DNA from 2 places in the Lentibacillus juripiscarius genome. Region 2 is predicted to be linked to the other one. Evidence: riboswitches for the same ligand, from Rfam matches in the RefSeq annotation. Region 2 holds a riboswitch; the other holds the start of a gene.
What was found. Region 2 has a riboswitch for thiamine pyrophosphate ahead of tenA (thiaminase II). Riboswitches for the same ligand answer to the same signal wherever they lie in the genome.
Positions count from the first base shown of each region.

Region 1 (3,978 bases), on a different contig from region 2:
GTTAAGGTGCCGATATTAAGTAAGAGGCCATTTGCATTGGCAGCCATTTCAGCGGTTTCTTCTTCAGCTTTTGCCATGACTGGTGCAGCTCCAAATGACAGCAGGCCGTTTGCTGAAAAGTTCATTACGACCTGGTTGGTAAGATGGTGTATCAACGGCGTTGTTTCACGCACCTCTTGGATGATTGTTTGATTCATCTATTTCACCCTTTCCATCCGCTGTGCCCAATGGTTGGTAGGACCGCTTCCGTTGCCAATGGAAAGTGAATGGCGAATGGCCGCGGTTACGTAATCTTTAGCATTTTTCACGGATTCCGGTAATGTATACCCGTGACTAATATAAGCGGTAATAGCTGCTGAATAGGTGCAGCCGGTTCCATGTGTGTTTTTTGTGTCAATCCGGTCTGCCGAAAAAGTGTGCATCCGATCCCCATCATATAAAAAGTCCACCGCTTTCCCTCGCATATGACCGCCTTTGACAAGTGCGGCACTCGCGCCAAAATCATGCACAATCTGTTTGGCTGCCTGCTGCATATCTTCCGGTGTTGTGATTGTTTGGCCGGTGATTGCTTCTGCTTCTGGGATGTTCGGTGTTGTGACCGTCGTCAGGGGGAGCAATTTTTCGCACAAATACGTTTGGGCATCATCTGAAATTAGCGGATCACCGCTGGCTGCTACCATCACGGGATCCATGACATATGGTACAGTCAATCCACAAATCTTTTCTGCAACGGCATCCATGATTTCAATGTTAGCTAGCATGCCGGTTTTAAATGCCTGGAATGGGATATCGGAAATGACGGACACCAGCTGCTCCTTAATCATAGATCCTGACATATGCTGCACATCTTGGACACCTGTTGTATTTTGGGCGACGACCGATGTAATGACGGACATCCCATACGTTTGTAATTCCTGGAAGGTTTTCAGGTCGGCCTGGATACCGGCGCCGCCGCTCGGGTCTGTGCCGGCTATGGTTAATGCTGATTCGACTTTGTTCATGAATGGATCATCCTTTCTGTTTAAGGAGTTCTTTTTTAAACATGGTTTTCCATGATTCTGGCTTGTTTGACTTTGGATACAACAAACCAGCCGATTAATGCCCCGGTTACACTGCTGACTAGAAACGAAGGAAGGAAGAAAAGGGCACCAGCAGAACTGCCCAATAGCACGCGTGCAAATGGAACAGCAAACAGTGCACCAATTATTCCTGTACCCACGGCTTCCCCGACCGCAGCCATTGCTATTTTGTCGGTTTTTTTGTAGAGGTAACCTGCTAGAAAGGCACCAATCATGCCGCCGGGAAAAGCTAATAATGTACCAAGGCCAAGCATGTTCCGGAGCAGGCCAATCATGAAGGCAATCACAACCGCCGGACCGGGGCCAAGTGTGACAGCGACCATGACGTTGACCGCGTGCTGCACCGGGTAAGCCTTGGCGACACCGGCCGGAAACCATAAGAGCTGTGCACCAAGTGTTCCAATTGCTACAAAAACGGCCATCGTCGTTAATAACCGTGTCCGATTCACGTAGACCCTCCTTTCGGTAAGGGGTGGATCCAAACGAAAAAAGCCAGATCCATAGACTGGACCTGGCTTGAAATAGCTGATAGCAATTCTGTCAGACTACTTCCCTACGCTGGTATTAACCAGATCAGGTCCGTAAGAGTCGGAAAGCTCAGAACGCCTTTCCTCTCAGCCCACGATTGCTGGGCACCCCTAGTAGTTCTCGCATTATATTTTTAGTCCACTTAAGTGTAACAAAGTAAGGTAAGTTTGTCATGTCTTTTTCAAAGTTTCAAACAAGTTTCCACTATTTAATGGAGGAAAGCAACAATGGATTTATGATACAATCAAGAAAGCATGCTGACTCGAATAATGCAGCCCAAGGAATGCATAGAGTAGCAGAAGATGACTCGGGGAGGTATAGGCATGAACAGAACAGGAGAAATTGTACTAACCATCGTTGGCATTTTGATTTATGGTTTCTTTGCCGCGGTCGGTGCATTTATGGTTTGGCTCTTTAACAATGAAGCAATTTGGGATCAGACGAAAGAAGAAGTCAGGCAGCAACAGCCGGAAGTGGCAGCAGGTGATATGGATGCTATGCTGGAAATGTTCCAGGGCGGCGGCTGGTTTCTGATTATTGTTTCAGTGCTGGCACTTATTTTGGGGATCGTCTCCATTGTGCTTATGAAGGGTGACAAAAATCCAAAAGCTGCCGGTATTATTTTGATTGTGACTGCCGTTCTTGGTGCGGTTGTAACCGCTGGCGCCGGAATATTCAGTGGATTATTCTACCTGATTGCGGGCATTATGTGTCTGGCACGGAAAAAGCAAGAACCAATAACAGTGGAATAGACCTGTTAAAAAAGAGTAACTCAAATGGTTACTCTTTTTAATATTGATGAAAAAGAAGGAAATTCAGCTTAATAGTCATAAACGAATATTCGAGTTAATCACGACCACAAAACACACATAAACCCATTTTTTCTTCAATTCTTCTCTTTTGATATCAATTATTTCATGTACGACATTTCCGTCTATTTTGCTTGTGTTTTGAATCCCGGCTTTATGATAGGGTGAAAGGAGTTTTTCGAATATTTACAATCAGCTATTCTATCCGTTATATTAATAAGAGGTAGTTTGTAAATTGGGCTCGAATTTTGGAAAGCGTTAAAAGGAGGTACATGGGAGTGAAGAAAAAAAATACGTCCGAGAGCGACCCACGGTATAAAGTTGCCAACCGGGAAGCTTTATTTGGGGTGGGACTGGCTATCTTTAATTTTATTTGGTGGTTTGCGTTTGCCTATGGACTTGGCGGGGAGGATCCGTCCGACTACACGTATGTTTTCGGACTGCCGGCGTGGTTCTTTTATAGCTGTGTGCTCGGGTTCATTGTGATGGCAGTACTGGTCACGATTGTGGTGAAGAAATGGTTTGTGGAAGTTTCATTTGAAGAAGAGGGAGAAGAGACATGAATTGGCAGGCATTAGTTCCATTAATCGGGTTGTTGCTGGTTATATTTGGCGTTGGCATGTGGGCCGGGAAGTATATCAAAGCGTCCAATACATTTATGCAGGACTATTTCTTGGGCGGAAGGAGTCTCGGCGGGTTCGTTCTGGCGATGACGATGACAGCTACCTATGGCAGTGCCAGCAGTTTTATTGGCGGTCCGGGAACGGCATATACGGAAGGGCTTGGCTGGGTACTTTTAGCGATGACACAAGTATCGACAGGGTATTTTGTGTTAATGGTACTAGGTAAAAAATTTGCGATTGTTACGCGAAAATATAAAGCGCTGACCATGGTTGATTTTTTGAAGGAGCGTTACCGGTCCAAATGGGTTGTCCTGTTTTCGGCATTCAGTATTATTATCTTTTTATTTTCTGCAATGGCAGCCCAGTGGATTGGCGGGGCCCGTCTGATTGAATCATTGGTCGGTATCCCATATACGACAGCCTTATTTATTTTTGCGCTGTTCGTTTTGATTTATGTGACTATCGGCGGTTTCCGGGCCGTAGCGCTGACGGATGCTATTCAAGGGACAATCATGTTTGCCGGCACGCTTATCTTGCTGGTAGCGACTATTGTTGCTGGAGGCGGTATTTCCAATATTATATCCGATCTCACTGCTGAAAATCCAAATCTGATCACCCCATACGGTGCGGATGGCGGCCTGTCACCGGCATTTGTATCGTCGTTCTGGATTCTTGTCGGTGTCGGGGTTGTCGCTTTGCCGCAGATAGCAGTCAGGGCGATGTCCTATAAAGATTCCCGTTCGATGCATCGCGCGTTGATTATCGGGACAATTGTTGTCGGTGTGATTATGCTAAACATGCATTTGATTGGTGTGTTTGCTCGGCCGATCCTGCCAGGCATCGAAGTGGGAGATAAGGTTATGCCGCTCATTGCGCTGGAAGTTTTGCCAAACTGGCTGGCAGGTATAGTACTAGCGGCACCTATGGCAGCAATTATGT
Region 1 is NZ_JBHUNA010000005.1:65,887-69,864, forward strand. It holds gene thiM (hydroxyethylthiazole kinase) at 1-197, opposite strand, end outside; gene thiD (bifunctional hydroxymethylpyrimidine kinase/phosphomethylpyrimidine kinase) at 198-1,001, opposite strand; gene thiW (energy coupling factor transporter S component ThiW) at 1,037-1,528, opposite strand; TPP riboswitch at 1,613-1,729, opposite strand; gene ACFSUO_RS03115 (DUF4064 domain-containing protein) at 1,931-2,359, shown strand; gene ACFSUO_RS03120 (YhdT family protein) at 2,695-2,979, shown strand; gene panF (sodium/pantothenate symporter) at 2,976-3,978, shown strand, end outside.
Region 1: linked by a shared signal. The riboswitch ahead of thiW (energy coupling factor transporter S component ThiW) and the one ahead of tenA (thiaminase II) in region 2 are both predicted to bind thiamine pyrophosphate.

Region 2 (3,978 bases):
TCATAATTGATTATCTTTTCAAACGACGAAAAAATATCATCTTGAATAACTAGTTTGTCTAATTCGGTATCTTTCTTAAATAGGCCGCTATTGATCCCGTTGATACCCATCTCTGGATTTCCTTTATCAATCGAATCGAACCATTCTTTCAGCTGAGCCCATAGAGTTGTTCCATTTCTGTCAGACGATTGTTCGTTGGCTTGAACGATATCCCGGAATAGATGAGCTGACACCAGGCCAGTGTCCTCGCAAAAACAAATGAATATAACACGATCTAGAATTTTTTGTGCCTTTTTAAAAATAACTAAATTGCTGCATTCTCTATTATGTTTCCGTAAATGCCCGAACAATTCTTCCCGGATCTCCTGATAGTCCTGATAAAAAGCTTTGAAAATATCGTGTTCTGTACCCCTATTGTGATACCGGTTATCTGTTTCATTCCTGCTCAGTGTAGTATACCGCATTGTTTCACCCGCTTATAAATGGTGCAAATCACCCACATTATAGCACAAATAGTATAAGTGATCGTCCAGTTTTGACATACCAAAACGATTCGTGTATAGTACGAAATGTACGAACATTTAATTTGATTTTTAATATAACATTCGTTTATTAGGAGAGATATTCATGGAAAACGTATTCGATTATGAAGATGTACAGCTGATTCCGGCCAAATGTGTCGTGAACAGCCGATCTGAATGTGACACATCCATTACTTTAGCTGGACATACGTTTAAACTTCCGGTTGTACCGGCCAACATGCAAACGATTATGGACGAGGACATAGCGGCTGAGCTGGCTGCCGGCGGATATTTTTATGTCATGCACCGGTTTGAACCAGATAAACGTCAGGCTTTTATTCAGGATATGAACAAACGCGAATTGTTCACTTCTATCAGCGTCGGTGTTAAACAAACAGAATATCCGTTTATTGAACAACTTGCGAATGAACAGCTTATACCGGATTTCATTACCATCGATATTGCGCACGGCCATGCAAATGCGGTCATCAACATGATCCGCCACATTAAAGAACATTTGCCAAACAGTTTTGTGATTGCTGGTAATGTTGGCACACCGGAAGCTGTAAGAGAACTGGAACATGCTGGTGCAGATGCAACCAAAGTTGGTATAGGCCCTGGAAAAGTATGCACAACAAAATTAAAAACGGGTTTCGGAACCGGGGGCTGGCAATTAGCGGCACTAAGATGGTGCGCCAAGGCAGCGACTAAACCAATCATTGCTGATGGCGGTATCCGGACACATGGCGATATTGCAAAATCCGTCCGTTTTGGTGCGACGATGGTCATGATTGGCTCCCTGTTTGCCGGTCACGATGAATCCCCTGGTGAAACAGTTGAAAAAGATGGGAAACGGTATAAAGAATACTTTGGTTCAGCTTCGGAATTCCAAAAGGGTGAAAAGAAAAATGTAGAAGGAAAGAAAATGTACGTGGAGCATAAAGGTTCGTTAAAAGATACATTGCAGGAAATGGAACAGGATCTGCAATCCTCCATATCCTATGCCGGTGGGTCTAGTTTAGAAGCGATCCGTCATGTGGATTATGTCGTCGTGAAAAACTCCATATTTAATGGGGATAAAGTATATTAGTCATGGAACCAACGCAAACACCTGCACCATATTTCATTTTACAAAGGAACAGGAATTGACAGACGTATTATTTGCGTATACCATAATAGCTAACTGAATAATTAAAAAAACACTAGGGGAGCATTGCATTGCTGAGAAAGGTAAGTCTTGACCCTTTGAACCTGATCTAGTTCATACTAGCGTAGGGAAGTGGAAATGATGAAGGATTTATGGATGTAGTCAGTTTTGCTTTAGCGGTAAATGATTTTTTATGCTCCCCCTAGTGAAATAGGAGAGGAGCTATTTACTATGGAACAAAAATTCAGTGATCGCGTTTTTGAGCGGGTAAAACCTTTGTGGAATTCTTATTTGGAGCATCCCTTTGTCAAAGGTATCGGCGAAGGGAATGTAGATGAAGAAAAGTTTAAGCACTATATGAAACAGGACTATATTTACTTAATTGAATACTCTCGCGTATTTGCAATTGGAGCTGCAAAAGCGCATAACTTAAAGACAATGACGATGTTTGCAAATTTACTTTCCGGTACAATGAATTATGAAATGGATTTACACCGGGAGTACGCAGCGAGATTCGGCATTTCAAATGAGGAATTGGAAGCAACCGAACCGTCCGCTACAGTTACAGCCTATACAAGCTATATGTTAAATAAAGCGCAAAACGGCGGCGTTGAAAATGCGATCGCATCGGTTTTGGCCTGCGCATGGAGTTATAATTTTATCGGAAAAGAACTTGCCACATGGCCAGGTGCAACCGAACATGAGCTTTATGGAAATTGGGTTAAATTGTATTCGTCGGAAGAATTCACAAAAATCGCGGAAGACTGCATCAACCTTATTAATAATATCGCGGAAGGAAAACCTGAGCATGAACAGAAAGAACTAGAAGAAATTATTGTAAAGACAAGTTATTTTGAATATATGTTTTGGAATATGGCCGAAAATAAATCATTCTGGCCAGTCGAACCAACTGTATAACATAACTCGTAAACTTCCTTCTTTTAATTTAGGGGGAAGTTTTTTCATACAATACCTAGTTTTAAAATAACAGTCTCAGCACAGGCGCAAAGACGAATTTTCGGTCTTTGCGTTTTTTTATAACGTCAAAAAGAGAAAGTGTGGACGACCTCACAAGAATACTTCGGCACACGCCATGCGACAGATGGAATGGCTGAGTCTTTCTAAGTACCTGCGGGACAGCCCTTAAGCAATTGACATCCAACTGGAGCAGGTGTATACTTTCCATAGTCAATAAAAGTTTCCTTAGGTAAACATTTAGGTGTGCACAAAACAAAAATGCCATAATTAATCAATTTTTAATCATTGAAACATATTCTGACCATTAACGGATCAAAATATAGGAGAGGAGCATTAATTATGTTTGATTTTTTTCTGGAATTGAATCCAATCGCACAGGCAACGATTGCTACTCTTTTCACATGGGGCATGACTGCATTAGGTGCAGCACTGGTTTTCACAACAAAAGGGTTCAATCAGCGTTTTATGGACAGTATGCTTGGTTTTGCCGGCGGTGTCATGATTGCCGCAAGTTTCTGGTCGTTACTTGCGCCAGCATTAGAGAAGGCGGAGGGAGGTCCTGTGCCAGCATGGGTTCCCGCCGCAATTGGCTTTTTGCTTGGTGGCTTTTTCTTATGGGGAGCAGACAAATTACTCCCGCACCTTCATCCGGGTTTAAAGATGGATCAGGCTGAAGGAATCAACCCGGAAAGAAAAAGACGGAGTACGCTGCTTGTTTTGGCAGTTACATTGCATAACATTCCGGAGGGGCTTGCTGTTGGTGTTGCTTTCGGAGCAATTGCCGCCGATCTGCCAATGGCTTCACTCGGCGGTGCCATTGCACTAGCTCTCGGCATTGGAATTCAGAACTTTCCAGAGGGATTGGCCGTTTCGATGCCGCTTCGTCGTGAAGGAATGGCACGAAGGAAAAGTTTCTTTTATGGACAGATGTCTGGCATGGTCGAACCGATAGCCGGTGTCATTGGAGCATTGGCGGTTACTATTATGCAGCCCCTTTTGCCGTATGCACTCAGTTTTGCGGCAGGAGCAATGATTTTCGTCGTGGCTGAAGAAGTCATCCCAAGCTCACAGGAAAACGGCAATAAAGACCTTGCCTCCATGAGCGTCATGTTCGGATTCGCCATCATGATGATTCTCGATGTTGCATTAGGTTAACGGGACGCGGGGACTGTCCCTTGTCCCGCTCCCACCCCTCTTGCCCAAACAACCTACATCGTCTTTAGCAGCCCGACAAAATGATACATAATCATGGCGGTCAGACCCCAAATGACATTCCCATCATACTGATAAAAAAGCTCATCCCTGCTGCGCTCATTCCAGTTATAATTTTTC
Region 2 is NZ_JBHUNA010000022.1:28,825-32,802, reverse strand. It holds gene ACFSUO_RS10925 (Eco57I restriction-modification methylase domain-containing protein) at 1-464, opposite strand, end outside; gene guaC (GMP reductase) at 628-1,611, shown strand; TPP riboswitch at 1,716-1,816, shown strand; gene tenA (thiaminase II) at 1,900-2,586, shown strand; gene ACFSUO_RS10910 (ZIP family metal transporter) at 2,986-3,801, shown strand; gene ACFSUO_RS10905 (NUDIX hydrolase) at 3,855-3,978, opposite strand, start outside.